Regions from separate parts of the Hydrogenophaga sp. GW456-12-10-14-TSB4 genome, predicted to be linked through region 1. Evidence: riboswitches for the same ligand, from Rfam matches in the RefSeq annotation. Region 1 holds a riboswitch; each other region holds the start of a gene.
What was found. Region 1 has a riboswitch for glycine ahead of gcvT (glycine cleavage system aminomethyltransferase GcvT). Riboswitches for the same ligand answer to the same signal wherever they lie in the genome.
Positions count from the first base shown of each region.

Region 1 (3,863 bases):
CTGACCCACCTGTGTGTCATCGCTTGCCCCGCCGCCAAGCCCGCCGATCCATGAGGACAGAACATGTCAGTCATCAAGGCCCCCTATTTCCCCATCATCTATGTGCGCGGTTACGCGATGACACGGGGAGAAATCGAACAGACCACAGCGGACCCGTTCTGCGGCTTCAACCTCGGATCAACGGTTTTCCGCGCCGTGCCGGACATCAAGGCAAAACCCCGCAAGCACGTCTTTGAATCTCCGATCGTGCGGCTGGCGTCGGACTTCGGCTACAGCGATGTCTACGAAGACGGCTACGACATCGTCGACCCCGAGTGGGAAACCACAGCACAGGGCGAACCCACGGGCAACAAGCTGAATGGGCGATCCATCGTCATCTACCGCTACTACGACTCGGCCTCCGAGTTGCTGGGCGATGGCGTCACGCCGGGCATCGAAACGTTCGCGACGAGGCTCAGTGAACTGGTGGAGAGGGTCCGGTACCTGGTCTGCGTGAACCCCGCCAACCAGATGACCGAAGCGCGCTTCCGCTGCTACCTGGTCGCCCATTCCATGGGAGGCCTGGTGTGCAGGGCATTCCTGCAAAACCCCCAACTGGACACCCGCAGCACGCGCAAGCACATCGACAAGCTGTTCACCTACGCCTCGCCGCACAACGGGATCGACGTGATGGGGCAGAACGTTCCTTCCTGGCTGAGCGCGCTCGACATCAGCAACTTCAACCGCTCTGAGCGGATGAGCAGCTACCTGGATCTCAAAGCCGCCTACAAGAAGCACAAACGGGTGGACTTGGTGCCGGAGTCGACCTTCCCTTCGCGCAAGATCTTCTGCATGGTAGGTACCAACCGATCGGACTACGACACCGCCGCTGGCCTCGCACGCACCTTCGTGGGCAACGGGAGCGACGGACTGGTCCGGATCGCCAACGCCACCCTGCACGGGCTCAACGGCGATGGCAGCGTCGGTGAGCCTTGCGCCAAGGCCTTTGCGTACCGCTCCCACTCCGGCATGTTCGGCATCGTGAACAGCGAAGAGGCCTTTCAGAACCTCGCGCGTTTCCTCTTTGGCGACGTGCGTGTCGACATCTGGGTCGATCTGGAGGAGATGCGCCTCCCCAAGGGCGTGCAGACGCAGGAAGACGCCGGTCAGAGGGTCGACGCGCTGTACCAGATGGAAATGCGCGCCTCTCCGCGCGGCAAGTTCTGGTACCTCACGCGGCGGACGGCGGAGGAAGATTCCGTGGCCTGCGTGCCGCATTCCGAGTGGAAGAAGGAGCGCCAGCACTACCTCTCCAGCGTGTTTCTGGCCAATCGCGCCCGGGTCAACCCCAAGCGGCGCTCGCTCGCCTATGGCATGGAATTCGGTATCCGCGTGCCCGACTACGAAATCGAACGGCGCCTGTGGGTGAACGAACACTACGAGGGAGGCTACCTGTTCCGGGACGCCCTTATCCTGGAAATGACCAGCCCCACCAAGACGCAGCCCAACTGGACCGTCAAGTACGCCTGGCAAGGCACGGGCATCGTCAATGCCGCCACGGAGCTGCCCATCGCACCACTGGGAGACGGGCGCGTGGAGGTCCGGATTCCCTTTGATGCCCACACGGTGGACAACCAGGGCGCGGTCAAGCCATCGCACCCGGGGGCCAAAGGGCAATTGAGGTTCGTCATTTCCGCCTGGAACCCGGACATCGAGGACGACAGCGAGGAATAGGTCCGGACACCGGGCCCGTTCAGCCGCCAGCCGCCACCGCGCGGCCTCTCATGCCCGGCATTTCACCGGGACGTCACATCGCGTCGCCACAGTGCGGGCTCCTTCACACACGCTGGACCCATGCTGAACAAGACCCAGAAGGGCCGGGCCGAGCTGCGGCCGGGACAACGCCAGCTCGCCCAGCGCGAGCGCGCCCTGCTGCTGCTGGCCGACGGCCGCAAACCCGATGCCGAGCTGTTCGCCCTGTTCGAGGGCCAGGGGCCCGCGCTCGCGGCCGACCTGGTCGCGCGCGGCTACCTGGTGGACGAGCCGCCCGCACCGCCCCCCGCCGCCGCGCCGGCGGTCTCGGCCGATGCCTTCTCCGGCCCGCGCTCGGTCGCCAGCGCGCGCATGTTCCTGTTCGACCTGAGCGAGCGCATGTTCGCCCCGCGCGACAAGGCCATGGCCCAGCGCTACCGCGACGCCCTGCGCGAGGCGCGTGACGTGCGGGAGATGCTGGTCGTCAGCCGCGCCATGATGGCCGACGTGGAGCGCCTGGCCGGCAGCGAACGCGCCGACGGCATCGGCCAGCGGCTGGCCCGCCTGCTGCCCGAATCGGCCCTGGAAACGCCCTGAAACGCCGGCCCGCCCGCCGCCGTGCGATACACTCGCGCGGTCAGGAGAGAAGCCGATCCGGTCACCGGAAAGGCTCGCCGAAGGCGCAGGCGGCACCGCACACCGGGTGCCCTGAACGCTCAGGCAAAAGGACTGGCAAACACGGGCCGAAAGGCCGGTGTACCCCCCTGGAGAGAGGCCGTTCCTCGAAGCGGCCCACCGAAGGAGCAAGCGCGGCATCGCCCGCGTGAATCTCTCAGGTAAAGCGGACAGTGGGGCAGCGCACGGATGAACCGTGTTTCGCCCCCGTCGGGGCCTGCCCCCTTGCCTGAAAGCCTTTGCCGTGCCAGCTGCCGCCGCCCCGCTCCTCCAGACCCCGCTGCACAAGCTCCACCTCGAACTCGGCGCCCGCATGGTGCCCTTCGCCGGCTACGACATGCCGGTGCAGTACCCCACCGGCCTCATGGCCGAGCACCACCACACCCGCAAGGCCGCCGGCCTGTTCGACGTCTCGCACATGGGCCAGCTGCGCCTGGTCGGGCCCGACGCCCCGGCCGCCTTCGAGACCCTCATGCCGGTGGACGTGATCGGCCTGGGCGTGGGCAAGCAGCGCTACGGCCTGCTGCTCAACGACGAGGGCGGCATCATCGACGACCTGATGTTCGTCAACCGGGGGCACGACCTCTTCGTCATCGTCAACGGCGCCTGCAAGGCCGGCGACATTGCGCACATCCAGGCGCGCATCGGCTCGCGCTGCGAAGTCATCCCCCTGCCCGACCGCGCCCTGCTCGCCCTGCAGGGCCCGCTGGCGGTGGACGTGCTGCAGCGCCTCGTGCCCGGCGTCGAAAAGCTCGTCTTCATGACCGGCTCGCCCTTCCAGTGGCACGGCGCCGACCTCTTCATCACCCGCAGCGGCTACACCGGCGAAGACGGCTTCGAGATCTCCCTGCCCGGCGACCGCGCCGACCAGTTTGTGCGCACCCTGCTGGCCCAGCCCGAGGTCATGCCCATCGGCCTGGGCGCGCGCAACTCCCTGCGCCTCGAAGCCGGCCTGTGCCTCTACGGCAACGACATCGACACCACCACCACCCCGGTGGAAGCCGGGCTCAACTGGGCCATGCAGAAGGTGCGCCGCACCGGCGGCGAACGCGCGGGTGGTTTCCCCGGCGCGGCCCGTGTGCTCGCGCAACTCGACGGCAGCGAGCCCCTGGCGCGCAAGCGCGTGGGCCTGATCGCCCAGGAATGGGTGCCCGTGCGCGAAAACGTCGAACTGCAGAACACCAGCGGCGAGGTGATCGGCAAGACCTCCAGCGGCCTCATCGGCCCCAGCGCCAACAAGCCCGTCGCCATCGGCTACGTCACCCCCGAACACGCCGCCATCGGCACCAACGTGGTGGCCATGGTGCGCGGCAAGCCCGTGCCCATGCAGGTCAGCGCCATGCCCTTCGTGCCCAACCGATACTTCCGCGGTTGACCCCTTTTTGTTTCCCTCTTTTTCAGGAGCTTTTCCATGACCACCAAGTACACCGAAGACCACGAATGGATCACCGTTGACG
Region 1 covers NZ_JBWKZH010000037.1:27,629-31,491, reverse strand. The annotation lists gene AC07ZS_RS18050 (esterase/lipase family protein) at 64-1,713, shown strand; gene AC07ZS_RS18045 (hypothetical protein) at 1,834-2,328, shown strand; glycine riboswitch at 2,360-2,473, shown strand; glycine riboswitch at 2,486-2,590, shown strand; gene gcvT (glycine cleavage system aminomethyltransferase GcvT) at 2,651-3,781, shown strand; gene gcvH (glycine cleavage system protein GcvH) at 3,818-3,863, shown strand, end outside.

Region 2 (3,863 bases), on a different contig from region 1:
GGGAAACATTGGTTCACCCAGTCCACCAGCGGCCGGATGCGGTCGGCGCGAATGTCGAGGTTGTAGCCGTTGAACTCGGCCGTGCCCGCCACGCGGAAGCGGTCCAACCCCAGTCGGCTCGTGACGAGCTTGGTCTCGTCGTCGAGCAGGCTCACCTGGGGCGCGGCGGCCTGGCTTTGTTCGTCATTCAGCATGACGGTGATGGAGTAGCCCTTGACCGGGTACACATTGAGCCGGTCGCCGAGTTGGGCGCCGAGGGCGCGGCTGCGCACGCCCGCGCAGATCACCACCCCGTCAGCATCGACCTCCTCCCCGTTGGCCAGCATAACGCGCGCCCTGTCGCCGGTGCTCCACACGCGCGACACGGCCTGGGCGGTCATCAGTCTCACGCCCCGGCGTGCGCAGGCCAGGCCCAGGCCGTGGGTGAACTTGTGGATGTCGCCGGTGCTGTCGCTCTCGGTGTACCAGCCACCGAAGTACTCACCCTGGAGCGTGGGTTCAATGGCGCGCATTTCGTCGGGTGTGACGGCGCGGCGCGACAGGCCGCCTTGGGCCAGCAGCCTGGACACTTCGCCTGCGTGCTCGAAGCCGGCGCGGTCCCGGTAGATGTGCAGGATGCCGCGCTGCTTGTGATCGAAATCGATGCCCTCGTGTTCAGCCCAGCCAAACAGCTGCTCACGTGCGGCAATGGCCAGGCGCGTGGTGGCCACGGTGTTGTTGCGGTACTTGGGAATGGAGGCCACAAACTCGGCGAACCAGCTGAGCTTGTGCCAGCTGGGCCTGGGGTTCACCAGCAAGGGCGCGTCGGCCTTGAACATCCACTTCAGACCCTTCACCAGGGTGGAAGGATGGGTCCACACCTCGGCGTTGGACGCAGAGAGTTGCCCGCCGTTGGCATGGCTGGTCTCCATGCCCGCATAGCGGTGCTTTTCGATGAGGGTGACTTGATGACCCTGACGGGCCAGGGCGTAGGCGCTGGTGACGCCCGTGATACCGCCGCCGATGACGATGAGGTGTGCCATGTGAATCTCGCGTTCAAAGCCGTCAGACAGAGAAAGCATGGCCCGCACACCGTGTGCGGACCATGACCCCCTCTGTTTGAGACCTGAGAGATTCACCAGCGTGGGCCGGCTTGCTCCTGCGGTGGGCCGGGGGACGAATCCCGGCCACTCTTCAGAGTGCGATGCGTTGTCGACCGGTCCTTTTGCCTGAGAGTTTCCGGGGCGGTTGCTCCTTCGGCGCCGGCCTGCCATGCAAGCCAGTCTCTCCCGATCGACAGGGGTGAAGCTTACTGCGCTTGCAGCTGAATGGACTTGGCAATCGCGCGGAACTGGCTGATGCCGTCGGCATAGGCCTTGTCCACCGCCGCCAGCGGCAGGGGTTTGGCCAGCAGCTGGCTGTTGGCTTCCAGCGCCTGGTGCACGCCCGGGTCACCCAGCGTTTCGGTGATGGCCTTGTGCAGCGCGACCACCACCTGCTCCGGGGTGTCCTTCTTCACGAAGTAGCCGGTCCAGATGTTGAAGGTGAAGTCCTTGAGTTGCTTGCTCTCGCTGATGGCCGGGTAGTTCTTCACGCTCTCCAGCCGTTCGCTGTTGAGCATGGCCAGCACCTTGACGCGGCCCTGCTTGTGCATCTCGTCGTACTTCTTGCCATAGGGCGCCAGGAAAAAATCGACCTGGCTGGCCATCAGGTCCTGCTCGGCCGGCGCCGAACCCTTGTAGGGCACATGGGTCATCGGAATGCCGGTGACCTTGGACAGGTGCTCGCCGAGCAGGTGGTAGAAGGAACCTGGGCCCACACTCGCGTACGTCAGGGGGCGGCCCTGCTGCGCCGACTTGCGCGCATGCTCCAGGAACTCGTCCACGTTGCTGGCGGGAATGTCCTTGCGGGCCAGGAAGGCAATCTGCGCGGTGGCGATCATCTGCACCAGGCGAAAGTCTTCGCTCTTGAACTTGATGGACGCGATGGCCAGGGGCGCCAGGATCAGTTCGTTCGGCGAACCCTGGAACAGCTGGTAGCCGTCGCTCGCGCTGTTGAGCACTTTCTGCGCGGCGATCGAGCCGCTCGCACCGCCCAGGTTCTCGATCACCACCGGTTGGCCCAGCTGCTTGCCCAGCGTGTTGTTGACGGAGCGCGCGATGACGTCCGACAGGCCGCCGGCCGGGTACGGCACCAGCATGGTCACCGGCCGGGCGGGGTAGCTCTGGGCCTGCGCCACGCCCGAAAGGCTGGCCAGGGCGATGGCGACACCGGCCATCAAAGTCTTGTAGCGGCTGATCATGGGGAATCTCCAGTGGGGTCAGAGGTGGGGGGAGGGGACGGAAAGCAGGTCTTGCACGAGCGCTGTCCAGTAGGCGGCGCCGGTGCCGATGTTGTCGTCGTTGAAGTCGTAAGCCGGGTTGTGCACCATGCACGCACCGGGCTCCTGACCCACGCCGTTGCCGATGAACAGGTAGCTGCCCGGCACGCGTTCGAGCATGAAGGCAAAGTCTTCGCTGCCCGTCAGCATGGCGCCCTGGGCCACCACCTGTGCGGGCGGAAAATGCGCCTGCGCAACCGCCAGGGCGCGGGCGGTCTGCGCCGCGTCGTTGACGAGCACGGCGTAGCCGGGGCGCCAGTCCAGCTCGGCGCGCACGCCGTAGCTCTCGGCCTGCAGGCGCACCAGTTCGCGAATGCGCTGCTCCATGTCGCGGCGCACCTGCGGGCTCAGCGCGCGCACGCTCAGCTCCAGCCGGGCCGAGGCCGGAATCACGTTGTTGGCATTGCCCGCGTGCAACGCGCCCACGGTGACCACGGCGGGTTCCATGGGGTCGACGTTGCGGGAGACAACGGTTTGCAGCGCCATGACGATCGACGCCGCAGCCACCAGCGGGTCGACCGCACGGTGCGGCATGGCACCGTGGCCGCCGACGCCGTGCAGGGTGATGGTGGCGTAGTCCGACGAGGCCATGGTCGGCCCGCTGCGGAACACCAGTTGGCCCTGCGCGTAGCCGGGCATGTTGTGCATGGCGAAGATGGCGTCGCACGGAAAGCGTTCGAACAGACCGTCTTCCATCATCTTCAGGGCGCCGCCGCCGCCTTCTTCGGCCGGCTGAAAGATCAGGTTCAGCGTACCGTCGAAGCGGCCGCACTCGGCCAGGTGGCGCGCGGCCGCCAGCAGCATGGCCGTGTGGCCGTCGTGGCCACAGGCGTGCATCACGCCCTGGTGGCAACTGGTCCAGTCGGCGCCGGTCGCCTCTTCAACGGGCAGGGCGTCCATGTCGGCGCGCAAGCCAATGGTGCGGGTGGAGTTACCCCGGCGCAGTTGCCCCACCACACCCGTGCCGCCCAGCCCTGTGCTGACCGCGTAGCCCCATGACGCCAGCTTCTGCGCCACCAGGGCGCTGGTGCGGTGCTCGTCGAAAGCCAGTTCCGGGTGCTGGTGAATGTCGCGCCGCAACGCGACGAATTCCTGCACCAGCTGATCACTGAGACGTTCCACAGTCGAACTCCAGAGAATTGATGAACTTTGCTGCATGTTAGAAAGGGGGTGCTTTAAAGTCCAATGCATTGATGTGCATCGATCCATGACTTTCACTGGGGGTTTAGATGACACTGGTACAACTGCGTCATTTCGTGGTCCTCGCGGACCTGGGCTCCTTCGTGCAGGCGTCCGCCGCCCTGTTCCTCACGCAGCCGGCGCTCACGCGGAGCATCCAAGGGCTGGAGATCGAACTCGGCGGGGCGTTGTTTGACCGCCTGGGCCGGCGCATCGCCCTCACGCCTTTCGGACGCGAAGTGCTCAACCGCGCGCGCCAACTCGTCAGCGACGCCGAGACTCTTCGGCACGCGGGCAAGGCCCTGCACGCGGGACTGATCGGCAA
Region 2 covers NZ_JBWKZH010000047.1:20,435-24,297, forward strand. The annotation lists gene AC07ZS_RS20660 (D-amino acid dehydrogenase) at 1-1,118, opposite strand, end outside; glycine riboswitch at 1,085-1,186, opposite strand; glycine riboswitch at 1,187-1,281, opposite strand; gene AC07ZS_RS20665 (Bug family tripartite tricarboxylate transporter substrate binding protein) at 1,289-2,281, opposite strand; gene AC07ZS_RS20670 (M20 aminoacylase family protein) at 2,300-3,517, opposite strand; gene AC07ZS_RS20675 (LysR family transcriptional regulator) at 3,589-3,863, shown strand, end outside.
Region 2: it holds a riboswitch for glycine, as region 1 does, so the genes downstream of both, AC07ZS_RS20660 (D-amino acid dehydrogenase) here and gcvT (glycine cleavage system aminomethyltransferase GcvT) in region 1, are expected to answer to the same signal.

Region 3 (3,863 bases), on a different contig from region 1:
CGCTCCCCATTGGCATCTGGTACCCGAGCCCCGCCGCAGCCCAGCCCTTGGCATTGGGCCCGACGACGATGAGCGTGGCGGCCAACGGCCCTGTGCAGGGCCAGGCGTTGCCGCTGATCCTGATGTCACATGGAACCGGCGGCTCCTTGCTCGGGCATTTCGATACGGCCATTGCGCTGGCCGACGCAGGCTTCGTGGTGGCCGCCGTCACGCACACGGGCGACAACTACGCAGACCAGAGCCGCAGCGTCGACATCATGGACCGGCCTAGGCAGATCACCCGGGTGATCAACCACATGCTGTCGAGCTGGGGTGGCCGCGCGGCGATCGACCCTGCGCGGGTCGGCATGTTTGGCTTCTCGGCGGGCGGCTTCACCACGCTCGCGAACATCGGCGCGGTGCCCGACTTTTCAACGATCGGGCCGATGTGCCGCCAGTACCCCGGCGACTTTGCCTGCCAGCTCCTGGCGAAGAGCGGAAACGCCGTCACCCCTCCCGCCGCGTCCACGCTGGCCAGCGCAGCGGACGCGCGGATCAAGGCCGCTGTGGTGGCCGCACCGGCGCTCGGGTTCACCTTCGCACCGGAGGGGCTCAAAAACGTCAAGGTGCCCGTGCAGCTCTGGCGCGCCGAGAACGATGCCATCCTCCCTCATCCGCGTTATGCCGAAGTGGTCCGGCTCGGGCTGCCGCAGGCGCCGGACTATCGCGTCGTCTCCAACGCCGGGCATTTCGACTTCCTGGCCCCGTGCAGCAGTGCGCTGGCCTCGATCGCGCCCGACATTTGCACCAGTGCGCCGGGCTTTGACCGGGTCGCGTTTCATGCGAGCTTCAATGCAGCGGTCGTGGGCTTTTTCAGCAAGGCATTGAAGGTGCCTTGATGTTGTGCCCGGTTGGCTTCAAGGAAGCACCAAGGCCGCTTCGTGTCTGCCCCGCCTGGGCTAGCATGGCGGCCATCGGCCAACAGCAGACCTCTTCTCTATGACCCTCTCATCTCTCTTCCTCATTTCGCTGGTTGTTTGGGTTGTGATCGGGGTTCTCTGGCTCTTGCCCATGAAGCTGAAAATCATGAAGCGACTGGGACATTTGACGCCAGATGAAATCATTCAACTTGGCAAGGCCGGCGATGCCGAGGTGCAGAGCCTGCGGAAAAGAGGCTGGTGGTGGATCGGCATAGGCCTAGCGGTGCTCGTGCCTCAGCAGCTGGTTCTGTCAGCCCTTAAGACTGTAGGAAGTTGAAGGCTCACTCGCGCGGCTCTCGGGCGCGCAGGTGACTTCCGTTTGATGCCATCACACCTGCTTCTGTCCCCGATACGCAGACCACTTCAAGAAACCAGCGGCGACCATGATGGTCCCGAGACTCATGTAAAGGATCGCGGGCCCCCGGTGTCCCATAGCGTTGAAAGCCATTGTTTTAACCCAGCTCCAGCGGCCGCTGAACGGCACTTGCGACGGGTCAAACCATTCGTGAAGACCGAGCACGAAAGAGCATGCGCCGAAGCCCCACCAGACGGCGGCCATCTCTTTGTTCGAGAACGGCTTCTTCCAATGAGGGTGGTCCGGTTCACCGCGATTGAGTTTCATACTGTGGACGCCTTGATCAATGTCTGTTTCTGGCCGTCAGGCCCCTCTCGCATACCGCTCCAACCGCTGTTCCAGCGTGCCGGTATGAAGCTCGAAGAAGTGGTTGTCGAAATCGTAGAAGTACACCTCCCGCGCGCCCAAACCGAAGCACAGGAAGTGCGCCATCCGCTCGAGGTCGCGAACGATGAACGTGATGTGGCTGATGCCCTCGATGTGCATGGGGGCTTACCGTAACACGGCCGTCTCAGCAGACCATTCCCCTACACCGAAACATCTGCGAACACCATTCCGGCCCCCATGCGTGCAGACTACGGCCCCATGAAGCTCCTCCCCCTCGTGTTTTCGCTGAGCGCCGTGGCGCTCGTCCCCTTCGCCGCCCAGGCCCAGCAGGCGCCGGCGAAGCCCGCGGCCAAGCCCGCGCCCGCTGCCACCAAGGCGCAGGCCACCGCCACCAAGCGTCCCCCACTGGCCCGCTCCGCCGCCAAGGCCGTGGAAGAGGTGACGCCCATCGAGGAAGACACCAACGTGACGCTCTCCGAAGCCGATCTCGCGGTGGCCAAGCGGGTGTACATCGGCAGCATCCCGTGCGAGCTCGGCAATGCCGTGCAGATCACGCCCGCCAAACGCGACGGCTTCTTCATCGTGCAGGTGAAGAACACGCGCAACGCGCGTTACTACATGCACCCGGTGGAAAGCCGCACCGGCGCCATCCGCCTGGAAGACCCCAAGCGCGGCGCGCTCTGGCTGCAGCTGGGCAACAAGTCCATGCTCATGAGCCAGAAGATCGGCGCGCGGCTGGCCGACGAATGCATGAGCCCCGACCAGCTCACCCTGGCCGCCGAGATGAAGCGCAACCCGCCCAAGAGCATTCTCGACCCGGTGGACCCGCCAGCAGCGGTCACGCCCCCGCCCGCTGCGCCCCCGGCCAACGCCAACTGATAGACTGCGACGCTCTGCGGGAGAGCGAGGCGCGTCGAGCGCCTCCGCCGAAGGCGCAAACTCCCATGATCGCTCAGGCTCAACGGACCGCAGACACATTTCGCCGACTGGAGAGAGGCCGGGCCGCACCACGCGCGCACCGGCACACCGAAGGGGCAGACTGCCACGCAGTCGAAACTCTCAGGTAAAAGGACAGAGGGAGAGGCGCCCACAGGAACGGCCATCGCGCGGTTCCTGCCTTCACCTGAGTCCTTGCCCATGCGCCTCTCGCGGCCTGCCTTCACCTTCCGTTTCTTTCTCGCCCTGGCCGTCGGCCTGTGCATCGGCGCTTCCCTCGGCGCGGCCTATGCCCTGCACCGCCTGTGGCTGCAGCTGCCCGAGGTCGGCCACCTCGCCGACTACGACCCCATGCTGCCGCTGCGCATCCACGCGCGCGACGGCAGCCTGCTCGCGGAGTACGGCGAAGAGCGGCGCCAGTTCGTGCCGATCGAGCGCATCCCGCAGACGATGCAGAACGCCTTGCTGGCCATCGAGGACGCGCGCTTCCACGAACACGGCGCGGTGGACTACGCGGGCATCGCGCGCGCGGCGCTCGGCAACCTCGTGGCCGGTGGCCACACCCAGGGCGCGAGCACCATCACCATGCAGGTGGCGCGCGTCTTCTTCCTGAGCCGCGAGAAGACCTACCGGCGCAAGATCATGGAGATCCTGCTGGCCTACAAGCTCGAAGCGGCCTACAGCAAGGGCAAGATCCTGGAGCTGTACATGAACCAGATCTACCTGGGCGAGCGGGCCTACGGATTTGCCGCCGCCGCGTCGGTCTATTTCGACAAGACGCTCGACCAGCTCAGCGTCGCCGAGGCCGCAATGCTGGCCGGCCTGCCCAAGGCTCCTTCGGCCTACAACCCGGTGGTCAACCGCGAGCGCGCCACCGTTCGCCAGCAGCACATCCTCAAGCGCATGCGCGAGCTGGGACACCTCGACGAGCCGGCGCACCAGCAGGCGCGCGCGGAGCCGCTCACGCTGCGGCCGCGCCCACCGCCGGCGGACCCGGCCACGGCCCATGCGGTCGAACAGGTGCGCAAGATGATGGTGGCGCGTTTCGGCGACGAGGCCTACTCGCGCGGCCTGGACGTGACCACCACCCTCGACGTGGCGGCGCAGCAGGCCGCCGCCCGTGCCTTGCGCACCGGCCTGCAGAAGGCCCGGCGGCCGCAGCTGGAGGGCGCGCTGGTGTCCGTCGATGCGAAGTCGGGGGACATCCTGGCGCTGGTGGGGGGCTCCGATTTCGCGCGCAACCAGTTCGACCACGCCGTGCAGGCGGTGCGCCAGCCGGGCTCGAC
Region 3 covers NZ_JBWKZH010000012.1:71,288-75,150, forward strand. The annotation lists gene AC07ZS_RS08770 (alpha/beta hydrolase family protein) at 1-878, shown strand, start outside; gene AC07ZS_RS08775 (hypothetical protein) at 979-1,236, shown strand; gene AC07ZS_RS08780 (hypothetical protein) at 1,288-1,581, opposite strand; gene AC07ZS_RS08785 (VOC family protein) at 1,618-1,800, opposite strand; gene AC07ZS_RS08790 (hypothetical protein) at 1,900-2,520, shown strand; glycine riboswitch at 2,528-2,620, shown strand; gene AC07ZS_RS08795 (penicillin-binding protein 1A) at 2,779-3,863, shown strand, end outside.
Region 3: it holds a riboswitch for glycine, as region 1 does, so the genes downstream of both, AC07ZS_RS08795 (penicillin-binding protein 1A) here and gcvT (glycine cleavage system aminomethyltransferase GcvT) in region 1, are expected to answer to the same signal.